DNA from 3 places in the Protofrankia symbiont of Coriaria myrtifolia genome. Region 3 is predicted to be linked to each of the others. Evidence: riboswitches for the same ligand, from Rfam matches in the RefSeq annotation. Region 3 holds a riboswitch; each other region holds the start of a gene.

Region 1 (4,178 bases), on a different contig from region 3:
CCTGCATGACGACAACAGCGACGCGGGCGCGATCGAAAAGATCACCGAGGCCTCGACGCTCGCCGACCGACGGGACTTCGCCGTGGTCTACCCGGAAGCCGTGGACGGCGAATGGAGGTTGGACGATCCTCAGGGCGCGGACGTGCAGTACCTGCGTGACGTCGTGCGCTACGTGTCGCAGGAGCGGTCGAAGATCGATCAGTCCCGGATCTACATCTGGGGCCTTGGCGAAGGTGGGCGTGCCGCCCTCGCGGTTGCCTGCGCGGCGCCCGACAACGGGCTGAAGTTTGTCGCCGTCGCGACGGTGGGGTCGGTCGGGCAGAGCCCGAGCTGCTCGCCAGAAACCCATGTCCAGCATGTCGACGGGGCGTGGAACGAGCGGATCACGCGCGCTCTGTGGGACTTCTCCAGGCAGTTCAAGGCGTAGGAGCGGGCGTCCGGTCGTCCGCCGTGGCTTGGGGAACTCGCGGAGGAGACGCCTTGAGGGGAGCTTCGGTCTCGGCCGGGCATCCGGTCGGTGAGAGGGGGCGGCTCCCGCCGACCGGCCGGACTGTGGGGGGGGTCCAGTACGACCGGCCGGCGGAAGCCTCTTGTTCCGCCGGGCTTTCCGAGCTGGGGGGGTTGGCTCGGTCCGACCAGCGGAAGTCATCATCGCGGGATGCCGCCCGCGGAGTGCCGCCAGGCCGGTGTCGACATCGACAACTTCGACCTGGCGGCAAGGTTCACGCACAACCGGAGGGGGAGGCTGTGTGGGAACCCGCCTGTGAATTGTGTTTATAAGGTTTGGTTGTCAGTACACGAAGCCATGTACTGACAACCAGCTGCGGACGCGGGCTGATCGGTTCAGTCAGAGAACCCGGCCGACAGAATACGACGTGGTGTAGAGGGGCCTCAGTGAGACGACGTCGCCTGACTTGGGCGCCACCCACATCTTACCATCGCCCGCATAAATGCCAACATGGTAGATATTACCTGGCGTGCCGTAGAAAATCAGATCACCCGGCTGCTTGTTGTACTGCGATATCCGGGTGGTCGCCTGGTACTGTGCCTCGGCAGTGCGGGGGAGGTTGCGTCCCAACTGCTTGAAGACGTACTGGATCAGCCCCGAGCAGTCGAAAGTGTAGGGGCCCTCCGCGCCGTAGACGTAGGGCTTGCCGGCCTGCTGGGCCGCAAGATACACCGCCCGTTCGCCGAACGAGCTGGCGACTGCGAGTGCGCCTGAGACGGCGCTGCTCAAGGCCGAGCCACTGACGCGGGCAGTCTGGGAAGGCCGGGGCGCCGGGGTATTGGGGATCACGGTCAACGTGCCGACGTTGGTCGACCGTGTCGACCGCAGAGCGTCGGTTCCGTCGAAAATCGCGGTGACCTGCGTGGTGGTGAGAACCTTGGCAGTGTAACTGGTGAAGCCCTGCTCGTTGGTGTAAAGGTGCTTGAAGGTCGCCCATCCCTCCGGCAGCTTCACCTGGACCTTGACGAGCTGGTTGGCCAGCGGCGCGTGGGTGACCGCGTCCTCAAGATGAAATCCCACCTCCACCGGCTGGTCTGCCTTCACGGAGACGTCCGAATTCGTGACTTTGAGCACGACACCGGTCTTGGGATGCAGGTCGGTCTGGTTGAGCACCTGACTGGTGACCGATCCGGAACCGCCCGTGGACAGCGGATTGATGGTGGAGGTGCGCAGGCTGGCCAGCGACGCCTGGCCACCGAATTGTGATCCGAGCGTTATGGGCGAGGTGACGGAAGCATCGTCGGAATTTGAGTCGGCTGTGGCACATCCGGCCAGGGCGACACCGGACACCGCGACGGTACCGGTGGTCATCACGGCGACAGCGGCCCGAGCTCGCGAGCGGCCCGTTCCGGACTGCTGCGTGGGCGCGCGATGTCGGCCACGTGTCGGGCGGTCGACGTGCCGGTCGATCTGCTGCCGGCGGGGTGACGGCGAAGCCGTCTGCGACGAACGCGATCGTAGTGCCGGATCAGGCTGCACATCATGCGCAGACAAGGTTGTGATCCTTCCCGTTCGCCTGCGAGGTGAGCTGTCGGGTTCGGGCTGGGCTGCCCGGTGGGTCGCGCGACCATCGCGCTGCGCACTTCACCCCGAGGACGACACCGCGGTTCGGTGCCGCCCGGTGGAGGATGGGTCCCCCGCTCCTGCCCTGGTGACGACTCGGAGGGAACACCGGGACCGCGGGCAGGATTCGGCAGTTCGGCCCGGTGTGTCGTGCCGTCGACGCGAGACTAGTTCATACGGATGGCGCTAGTAAACACTAGTCCCTCACAACTACCCCAAGTAGTTGTATGAAGTGTCATAACCGGCTGTTCTACCCCATCCTCCTTCGCCGGCCGGGGCGGCGTCGGGTGCGACCAGCTGGCTTGTGACCTTTGGTCGCTCGGCTGACGTGCCGCTTTCCGTGACTTGCGGGATGCGGAGGATGACAATACGCCATAGCGGCGGCAGATGGTCGACTGGGGGCCTTCGGGCACGGATAGTCAACAATATCGCTACTTTAGGTAGCGATCAGCGCTATCCGCCAGCAACACTCCGCTCCTTTTGCGAAAATTGTCCGGTTGGTTGGTGCCGGGCTGTCGGCCTCCTGACGCGTGTCGGAATGTGACGTCGTACTCTGGCAGTGCCTCGCCCGGATCGGTTCGTCCGGGTCAGCCATGTGATCAGGGCAGTATGGCGGGTGATCAGGAATCGTGTCGATGCTCCCGGGGGAGGCGCTCGCCGTGACGCGCTCCGCTCCGGGGTCTGCACCGGACGGGCACGGCGCGCTCCAGCCGGGCGCGTCTGCCTCGCGGCCGCGTCCTCGCCGGGTGGGCGTCGTTGTGATTGGCGCGGGTGTCGCGGGCCTGGTGGCGGCGGTCGTACTGGCTCGTCGGGGTATCGACACGCTCGTGCTCGAGGCTGCCAGTCGGGCCAGGGTGGAAAGCCGTCCACGTGCCGGGCTGCTCGGGCCGGCGGCGGTGGACGCCCTGGAGCGCAACGGGCTTGCCGACGGCCTGCGGGCCGAAGGTGCGCCACACCACAACTGTGAGCTCCGGCATCGTCGCAGAGCGTTTGTCGTCGAGTATGATCGCCACGCGGGCGGACGCCATCACGTCGTCTACCCGCAGCAGGAGCTCGTCGCCGATCTGGTTGCCGCCTACCTTGCCGCGGGTGGCGTCATCGAGTTCGGCGTCACTGACGTGATGTTGGACGCGCTGACCTCCGACCATCCCGCCGTCTCGTTCGTCACGGCCGACGGGCAGCGGCAGACAGTGGAAAGCCGTTTCATCGCGGGCTGCGACGGTCATCACGGCGTTTCCCGCGGATCGATCCCCGAGGGCGCGTTGCGCCACATCCGACAGCGCGACAGCGCATGGGCCTGGCTCGCCGTCCTGGCCGCGGTCGCCCCGTCCACGGATAAGATCATTTATGGGGTCAGCCCGCGGGGATTCGCCGGCCACATGCTGCGTGACCACCGGACAAGCCGCTTCTATCTACAGGTGGAGGCCACGGCCGACGCCGCGGACTGGTCGGCCGAGCGGATCTGGGAGGAACTGCACGCCCGGCTCGCCGTGGACGCCGACTGGCAACTGGCGGAAGGGCCGTTGCTGGAGCCGCCGAACGTCATCGCGATGGACTCGGTCTTCTACGAACCGATGCGGTTCGGACGTCTCATACTCGCCGGGGACGCCGCGCGCCGGGTACCACCGGCGGCGGCCAAGGGCGCCGGGCTCGCCATCGTCGACGGTGAGACGCTCGCGCTCGCAGTGGCGGCAGCCCTGCACGACGCGGACGAACGTCCGCTGAACGCCTACTCCGAGGTGTGCCTGGGCCGGGCCTGGCTGGCGCAGGAAGCATCGACGAAACTTCTGCAGCTGGTCAACGTCGAACTTGCCGACCCGTTCGCCCGGCGCCTGCAGGACGTTCGCCTGGACCGGCTCCGAACCTCACCGGTCGCCGCTGCCGAATTCGCGGACCACTACCTCTCCCCTCGTTAGGGCGTGTCGTTACTGGTGGCGGGTGCGGGGAGGCGGCCGGCGGGAGAGCAGACCGGAGGTCTGTAGGACCTGGAGTTCGATCGCGAGTTCGTGGACCTCCGGCGGCAGCGAGCGATGGCTGGCGGCCAGAGCGGCCAGAGCGGTCTGTGTTCGGTCCGCGAGGCTGTCCAGAGCACGCTGGTGCGTACGCA
Region 2 (4,178 bases), on a different contig from region 3:
CGCGCCTTCGAGACGTTCCGCCGTGAACCGCACCGCCCGACCCTGGTCATCGTCGACAGCCAGATCGCCTTCGGCGCCCCGACCAAGCAGGGCACCGCCGCCGCGCACGGGGAGCCGCTGGGGGAGGAGGAGATCCGGGCGACGAAGCGGTTCTACAACTGGCCGCCGGACGCGCACTTCCTTGTCCCCGACGGGGTGTACGAGCACTTCGCCGCCGGTGTCGGGAAGCGGGGCCGGGCCGAGCGGGACAGCTGGCTGGCCCTGCTCGACCGCTACCGGGAGGCATATCCCGATCTTGCCGGCCAGCTCGACCTGATCTGGCGTGGGCAGCTGCCCGACGGCTGGGACGCCAACATCCCCGTCTTCCCCGCCGACGGCAGGGGCCTGGCCACCCGGGACTCCTCCGGGAAGGTCCTCAACGCCGTCGCCGCCCGGGTGCCCTGGCTGGTCGGCGGCTCCGCCGATCTTGCCCCGTCGACGAAGACCCGGCTGACCGTCGACGGCGCTGGGGACTTCCAGGCCGCCAGCCCGGGCGGGCGCAACCTGCACCTTGGCGTCCGCGAGCACGCGTCGGCCGCGGTGGCCAACGGGCTGTCCCTGTCCGGGCTGCGGCCGCTGTGGTCGACCTTTCTGATCTTCTCCGACTTTGCCCGCGGTGCCCTGCGGCTGTCCGCGCTGATGGAGCTGCCGGTCATCCACGTGTTCACCCATGACTCCATCGGGGTCGGGGAGGACGGGCCGACGCACCAGCCGATCGAGCAGCTCGCCTCGCTGCGGGCCGTCCCCGGCCTGCTGGTGATCCGTCCCTGTGACGCGGGCGAGGTCGTGCAGGCGTGGCGGGTGGTCATGGGCCTGCGGCAGGAGCCGGCCGCGCTCGTCCTGAGCCGGCAGGCGCTGCCGACGCTGGACCGGGCCCGCTACGCCGACGCCGCCGGGCTCGCCCGCGGCGGCTACGTGCTGGTCGACCCCGCCGACGGCGATCCCGAGGTGATCCTGATCGGTACCGGCAGCGAGGTGCACCTGGCCCTGGCCGCCCACGAGGAGCTGACCGCGCAGGGGGTGCGCGCCCGGGTGGTCAGCCTGCCGTCCTGGGAGCTGTTCGAGCGGCAGCCCGCGCAGTACCGCGACCAGGTGCTCCCACCGGCGGTCCGCGCGCGGGTCGTGGTCGAGCAGGCGGCCACGCTCGGCTGGGAACGGTACGCCGGCCCGGACGGGGTGATCATCGGTATGCGGACCTTCGGCGCGTCCGCCCCGCTGCGGGCGTTGCAGACCAAGTTCGGTTTCACCCCGCAGGCGGTGGTCAGTGCCGCCAGGCAGAGCCTGGCCGCCGTCAGCGCTGTTGGTGACCCGGCGTAGACCGCGAGGATCCGGATCCGAAGATTTCGGTCACGATGTCGACGGCCGGCTGGTTCCCGGGGGAGTCCGCGGGAGCCGGTCGGCCGACGGCCCGTTCCGGTGTTTCCGCGATCGTTCCCTGCCGATCGTTGTCGGTTGTTGTCGGTTGTTTTGCGCTCCGGGTGTCGGCTTGACCTGGCTGTGCGCACCTGAGACGGTGAACAGGCCCCATGGTCGTGCGAGCGGTCCTGGGGTTTGGTTGTGCACAGGTTCGTCTGGTGTGCAGGTGACTGGGTACAGAGCTGGTTGGCACAGAGGTTGTACAGGGGCAGACGTGGTGGGTACCGGTAGGATTCTGCGTTTCGACGGGGTTCGTGGCTACGGTTTCATAGCGCCTGACGCTGGCGGCGACGATATTTTCATGCACGCAAACGATCTTCAAGATGAGAAGCATCTGTTCCAGCCCGGAACGCTGGTGGAGTTCGAGGCGGAGGAAAGCGACAGGGGCCCGAAGGCGTCGGTCGTCCGCCTGGCCCGTCGGGCCCAGGCCCGTCCGGCGCCAGCGAGTCCCCTGGCTTCCCCGAGCATGGCCAACGGGCGTTCGGACGCCGATGACGACGACATGTGCGACGTCCTCACCGTCGGGGAGTTCCGACACCTGCTGACCGAGACGCTCATCGAGTCGGTGCCGACCCTGACCGGCGGCCAGATAAGCCAGATACGGCAGCGGCTGACCAGCCTCGCGCAGGCGCGTGGCTGGGTCGAGTCCCAATAACCGGCCCGCTCAGGCCCCTACCGGCCCGGCCCGGAATCTGTCGACCCGCGCCGGTGCCCGGGCGCGTCGTTGCTGCCCGGACGCTGCGCCGGCCACACGGCTGGCCACGCTGCGCTGGCCGTACCACTGACCACACCATGCGCACGGCCGGATCTGTGACGTTGCTCCGGCTGGTCGATTCGCCTACCTGCGGGCGATCCGCCTGCCCGGCTGCGAAACACAGAAACACAACAGCGGAAAAAATGTTGCTGCCGGTCCGCGTTGACTGTTGCACGATACGCACCGGTTATCCGTGGAAGCGGTGTGTAGCGCCGTCACGCTGTGGCCAGCTTGTACCGTCTCGGCGGTCATCCTGAGACAGCACGCGTAAATGATACGCACAGTGAGTGCTGTACGTCGACATGCCGAGAAAACCGCCGCTTGCGACTACCGAAAGTAGTTCGCTACGTTGGCCGGGTTCTCAACGGCACCGGACCGCACGCCGAGTTCTGTCCACGGTCCGGTGTCTTCCGACTAGCGATCGCCAGGACAGAAGCGGGGGACCCACCTTTCCGCCGGACGTCGCCACCACGGTGGCCGTCCTTGGGGTGAAGTCGGCCGCGTGTATCCGCGCGTCGACCGGGCTTCCCGGCCCGAACCCGACAGCTAACCTCGCAGGCGTATGGGAAGGATCAGCGTTGCCTGCACATCAGGTGAATTCAGGTCCGGCTGCCGTACATCGTTCCAATTCCAATTCCAATTCCAATCCCGGCCCCAGGCGCGGTCGTCATCGCGCGCCCACGACCCGCTCCACCCTCGGCCGGATATCGGCGCGTACCGCGGTCGCCGCCGCGGCCACCGGCACTGTCGCCCTCTCCGGGCTGGCCTCGCCGGCCCTGGCGAACGACCGGGGCCTGGACACGGGCGGGACGGGCCGGACCGACGCCGCCACGACCAGTACGACCACCGCGACCAGCACGAACGCTGCCCGGTCAGCCGCCTTTACGATCACCCCGGCCGCCACCACGGGCACGGGCACGCTGGCGGCGCAACCGGTGAGTTTCTCGACGTCCTCCGCCAGCGGCTTCGGGGCGAAGCTCGTCTATCTGGCGTCGAAGCAGGCCGGCAAGCCGTACGTGTGGGGTGCCGAGGGGCCGCGGGCGTTCGACTGCTCCGGCCTCGTCCGGTACATCTACAAGCAGCTTGGCCGCAGCGTCCCGCGGACAGCCAACGCGCAGTACAACGCCTCCCAGAAGCTGTCGAAGAACGCCCGGCAGCCCGGTGACCTCATTTTCTTCGGCCGGCCGGGAGGCATCCACCATGTGGGTGTCTACGCCGGGAACGGGATGATGTGGGCCTCCCCGCACACCGGGGCCGTGGTCCGGCTCCAGAAGGTCTACACCAGTAACTATCTGGTCGGCCGTATCAGGTGACCGACCGCCCGGGCCGGGCTGGCGGCCACGGGGTGTCCAGGAGCCCCGGGCGGACAGCGCGGGAAACCACGGGTGGACGCCACGAAAATTTCTCCCGGTTGTTGCCGGACAGATTTTCTCGGAACACCGTCGGATTCTTTTGGCTCCCGTTCCGGGTGTTCAAAAAACGCCTGTAGAAACGCATTGAATTGCCTTTTTGGCGCTCTGGGGGCGACACCGGAGCCTCCTGAAGCAATGTGGTGAACGGCCTGTTCGGCGACCCGAATGACGTTTTCCCAGCGGCTGGTAGAGAACTCGGGAAATATAGTTCTCGAGCCGGCCCTAGAGAGTACTGTGCCGGCATTTCCGGCAACGGGCGATCCTTTCGACGATATTTTAGGTGAGAGTCTGATTATGGCCAGGGGAAGGCACAGAAAACCCGGTCGGTGCAACGGCGCCGCATTAGCGGGCACCGTCGGGCTCATCGGGACGACGGCTGGAATGATGCTGACCGCGGCTCCGGCCAGCGCGGCCGGGACGTCCGGGTCCGCCGTCGTCACCGACACGACCATCGCCCGCGTCGCCGCGAACGCGGGGCTGCCCAGCTGCCGAGGGGTGCCGCTGGGCACCTGGGTGGCGGTGGCGCTCGCGGAGTCCGGTGGCAACGCCAAGGCGCG
Region 3 (4,178 bases):
TCCAGTCGTCGGCCGTTGAAGAGGGCCGTGGTGGACGGCGGGTGGTACCGATAGTGCGAAGAGGCGCCGGACGGTGAGCCGGTATGCCTACGACCCTGGTCGCCGTGCGGTCGTTGTCTCCTGGGCCACCGGAAGCGGAGATCTGGCGGCAACCGTGGCCACCCTCTCCCCGGCAACCCCCGACCGCGACGCTCTGCGGCTGGTCGAACAGTTGACCTTTCTCACCGCCGCGGTGTGGCGTACCTACACCCACCCCGCAAGCGCCGCTCCGGATCTCACCGCCGGCAGCGAAGGTTGGCGATGTGACAACGACCGGCAGGCGTTCACCGGCGTGCTCACCGCAATCCTGACTCCCGAGCTCGCGCGCATCACAGATGCACCGGCGTCCCGGACGGCCGTGCGGCCGCATTTTCCCGCCACCACAGCGGCCCAGCGCAGCGCCGATACTGCCCGTGCACCCGCTCCGCGACCACCCCACACCCCGGACACACCACACCCGACGCCCGGACACGTAACCGCAGCCGATTATCGGCCCGGTCCACCCCGTCGACGAGCACACCCGACAGATGCGGAAGAAGAACCCCAAGGTCAAAGAGGCACCCGGCACATGATCACAGCAGACTGATCGTGCTCAGCGAGCACCCCGAGGGCCACTCCGATCGCAAGATCAGGAACAGATCCAGTTTTCACCCGATGCCGACAGCTGCCGAGGTGGGCACGGTTGACCGGGCTCGGACCCGTCTAGGCCCCCTGCGAGCGCGTGGATGTGGGAGGAGTCGACCAGCGCCCGGTGCAGGTCGAGCAGGCCGGCGGCGGTGCACTCGTCCAGCAGGTTCTCGTGCAGGCGCTGCCAGACGCCGGCGGCGTGCCAGTCGCGCAAGCGCCGCCAGCACGTCACCCCGAACAACGTCCTCGGCAATTCCCGCCAGGGCACGTCGTTGCGCAGCACCCACACGATCCCCTCCAGGGCCGCCCGGTCGTCGACCGGCAGTCAACCGGGGTAGCGGAGCCGCCGTTCCCGGGCCGGGATCAGCGGCTCCAGCCGCTTCCACAGTTCCTCGCTCACCGTCTCCTCGTCACGCATGACCGAGGTCTACCGGCGGAACCCGCCCGCTCCTGGTACGACACACCGCAGTTGATCAGACTTTGTGAAACGAGTTGTTAGTCGCTGGCCGGGTCGATGTCCTGATACCAGGGCGACCGGTAGGAACGCCAGTTCCGGTCAGCGGCGAAGGAAGGGGGTGGGACACCGCCGGCATCCTGGGGAGCGTCGCCGGTGGTGTTCTCGCCCTCGTTGCCGGCCGGACTCGTCGGTTGTTCCTGGGCATTCGCCTGTTGCGGTCCGGTAGCGGTCGGAGCCGTGTCGGTGGCGCTGCCGACTTTTCCGCCCCAGCAGGACCGCGATGCATTCCATGGAGCCGTGCCCTGCTGGGCGTACAGGATCCGGGCGCGTTTCCATTGCTCGGCAACGCTGGCGTTCTGTGGCAGCCCGGTTCCACCGGTCGCCTGCCACGTGCTGGGAAGAAACTGGAACAGTCCGCCGGCGCCTATCGAGTTGACGACAGTCGGGTTGCCTCCGGACTCGCATTGAACAATTGCCGACAATATCTGGTCCTCGGGCGGTGCCGCGCTGGCGGGCCCCGAGAGTCCGATGCCGGCGCCGCCGATGGCGGCGGCGAGCGTCGGAATGGCGACTAGCGCGCGGGTATAACTTGTGGTCTGCCTGGTTTTGCGATGCCGGGCACGCGCATGGGACATCTTGATGCCCTTTCCCTACGCCTGCGAGGTAAGCTGTCGGGTTCGGGCTGGGAAATGCCCGGCCGCATCCTGCGGCTTCACCCCAAGGGTGCTGTGCAGCGCCCGGGAAGTGGTTCCCCCGCTCCTGCCGTTGGTTTGACGGTCATCGGACGGGGCAGGACTCGGCGTGTTTCGCCCGATGCGCGCCCTCCTTGCGAAGGCACGGCAGAACCCTAGCCGCGAAGGGCAGCCGGCCGGCAAGGCGCGGTGAAAAAGCGCACAACCGAACGTCGACACTTGATTTCGACCTCGATTGCCGGTAGCGTGTGCATGCGCGCGCGTATATTTAAGCAGTCGCAGCAGGCGGGTCGTCTCCGTGGCATCTTTACCACCTTTTGACGCAGATTTTTGCACGCTTTGTGGACAATCGGATCGACCGGGTAGCATCGAGATTTCGAGTTCTGTTGGCAGACCGTGCCACAGGCCGTGACATTGACCATCCATGCGAAGCTGTGGCTGCGCAGAGTCAGACTCCTTGGATGACCATCCGCGCGACCAAGCCGGCGATCACGATTCTGGCGTCCGGGAATCCGCCTCTTTTCTCGGACGTTGAAACCCCGAACAAAAATGACGAAACGATGGAGCCTGCCGCAGTACATGGCCGTGATAAGCGGCAGGATTCGTACCGTCGGAAGGCGGCACCCCGGCGGTGTCGAGAAACAATGATGTTTCCCGATGTCAGTGACCATATGAAATAGAATCATTGCCGATGGTACCCGAGTCCGCCCCAACCCCCTTCCGTAGATAGAAACCATCGTCACCACAACGGTTTCTATCTACGTATTCTGGTCGGGGATGTGGGTAGGAGCACCGAACAGCCAGGCCAGGATGACGGCCGCCAGCGTCTCCGCGGTGAGCAGGGCGACGAGGACGACCAGCTGGAACCGTGCCGCGTCCGTGGGGCTTGCCCCGCCGAGCAGGGCGCCGACGAACGCGCCGGGCAAGGTGACCAGCCCGACCGTGCGGGTCTGGTCGACGGCGGGCAGCAGGGCCTCCCGGACGGCGGTACGGGTGAGGTCCGCGACCGCCTGGCGCGGTGTGGCGCCGAGGGCGAGCCAGGCCTCGACCTCGGCGCGGCGGCGCACCATCGCGTCGAACAGCCGCCGGCCGGTGAGGGTGCAGGCCGTCATGGCCCCGCCGATCACGATCCCGCCGGCTGCGACCAGATAGCGTGCGGATCGGTCGAGCAGCGGGACGGCGAAGATGATCCCGAGTGTGACCGCCGCGCCGACCGTGCAGGCGGTGAGGACCACACGCCCGGCGTGGGGGAAGCCGGTGAGGCGGCCTGTCGCGGTCAGGGTCGCGACGGTGAGCATCACGGCGAGGACCGCAATCGTTGTTGCTGGAGCGGCCAGCACCCCGCGCAATGCCAGGCCGACCAGGGCGAGTTGGGCGACCGCGCGGGCCGCGGCGGTGACCATCGCCCGGCGAAGCGGCACCCGGGCGACGGTGAGGCAGATGACTGCAACGGCCAGCAGACCACCTAGGCCCGCGGTCATCCGTACGACATCGCCCACAGGCTTACTGTGCGGCCCCGCGCCGCACAGGGTTCGGCTGGCGGGCCGACGTGAGACAGCGGGGGTCCTTGAAGCCAAAGCCGGGACCCGGCGAATTGGCTACGTAACTGAGGCGGAACCGACACCATCCAGAGCTACATGGCGGGTGGTGACTGGAGTTGACCCGAGTGCCGGACTGACTCGACGAGGTCCCCCTATCGCGCCACCGTGGAGACTGCGCCCGGTTCCACCCACCAAGGCGTCGCCGGCACCGGCCCCTTGGGCTCCGGAAGTCCACGCTGCTCGCCTGCCTGGCCGGTCTCGACAAGCCGTCGGGTGGTGCCCGTACGGGTCGGCGGAGTTCGTGTCAGCCATCGGCCCGAAGTCGAGCGGGTACGACTGCGGGCCCAGCGCATCGGCGGTCCTGCTCCGGTCCGGGAACCTCGTCCAACCTCAGCGTCTGCAACAACGTCCGCCTTACCCACGCCGTGACGGCCGTGGACGGTGGTGACGAGGACATCACAGCTCTACTCGACCACGCCGGGCTCGGGCAACCGTGCCCGCACCCTGCCGCAGGAGCTGGCCGGTGGTGAACTCGCCCGCGTGGGGCTGGCCGTCGCGCCCGCCAACGACCCCGAGGCGCTGCTCGCTGACGAGTCGACCGACGAACTCGACGGCTACACCGAGTAGCACATGCTGGGGCTGCTGCGAGAACGGGCGGACGCTGGGCACGGCGCGCTGATTGTTACATACAGCGTCGAGAGCGTCCAAACCACCGACTCATGTTATCACTCTAAGTGGCAGAAAGATCGACGTGTGGTGAGTGGGAGTTCCGCGCAGGGAGGCGCCGGGACGTGCTCGTCGACTGCCTGGACTGACCCAGCC

Evidence for each region. A riboswitch is a leader RNA that binds a small molecule or an ion and turns the genes downstream of it on or off. The one in region 3 is predicted to bind cyclic di-AMP.
Region 1: linked by a shared signal. The riboswitch ahead of CM1CMNOD_RS20295 (C40 family peptidase) and the one ahead of CM1CMNOD_RS24140 (transglycosylase family protein) in region 3 are both predicted to bind cyclic di-AMP.
Region 2: linked by a shared signal. The riboswitch ahead of CM1CMNOD_RS23990 (C40 family peptidase) and the one ahead of CM1CMNOD_RS24140 (transglycosylase family protein) in region 3 are both predicted to bind cyclic di-AMP.

The regions. Positions count from the first base shown of each region.
Region 1 is NZ_CAAAFS010000346.1:17,507-21,684, reverse strand. Features, by position in the region: gene CM1CMNOD_RS20300 (PHB depolymerase family esterase) at 1-427, shown strand, start outside; gene CM1CMNOD_RS20295 (C40 family peptidase) at 848-1,819, opposite strand; cyclic di-AMP (ydaO/yuaA leader) riboswitch at 2,008-2,183, opposite strand; gene CM1CMNOD_RS20290 (4-hydroxybenzoate 3-monooxygenase) at 2,707-3,987, shown strand; gene CM1CMNOD_RS20285 (hypothetical protein) at 3,997-4,178, opposite strand, start outside.
Region 2 is NZ_CAAAFS010000196.1:6,931-11,108, reverse strand. Features, by position in the region: gene tkt (transketolase) at 1-1,356, shown strand, start outside; gene CM1CMNOD_RS11080 (cold-shock protein) at 1,670-2,110, shown strand; cyclic di-AMP (ydaO/yuaA leader) riboswitch at 2,622-2,784, shown strand; gene CM1CMNOD_RS23990 (C40 family peptidase) at 2,788-3,522, shown strand; gene CM1CMNOD_RS11070 (peptidoglycan-binding protein) at 3,916-4,178, shown strand, end outside.
Region 3 is NZ_CAAAFS010000290.1:2,571-6,748, reverse strand. Features, by position in the region: gene CM1CMNOD_RS16240 (transposase) at 668-991, opposite strand; gene CM1CMNOD_RS24140 (transglycosylase family protein) at 1,162-1,758, opposite strand; cyclic di-AMP (ydaO/yuaA leader) riboswitch at 1,763-1,935, opposite strand; gene CM1CMNOD_RS16230 (ABC transporter permease) at 2,574-3,296, opposite strand; gene CM1CMNOD_RS16225 (hypothetical protein) at 3,801-3,983, shown strand.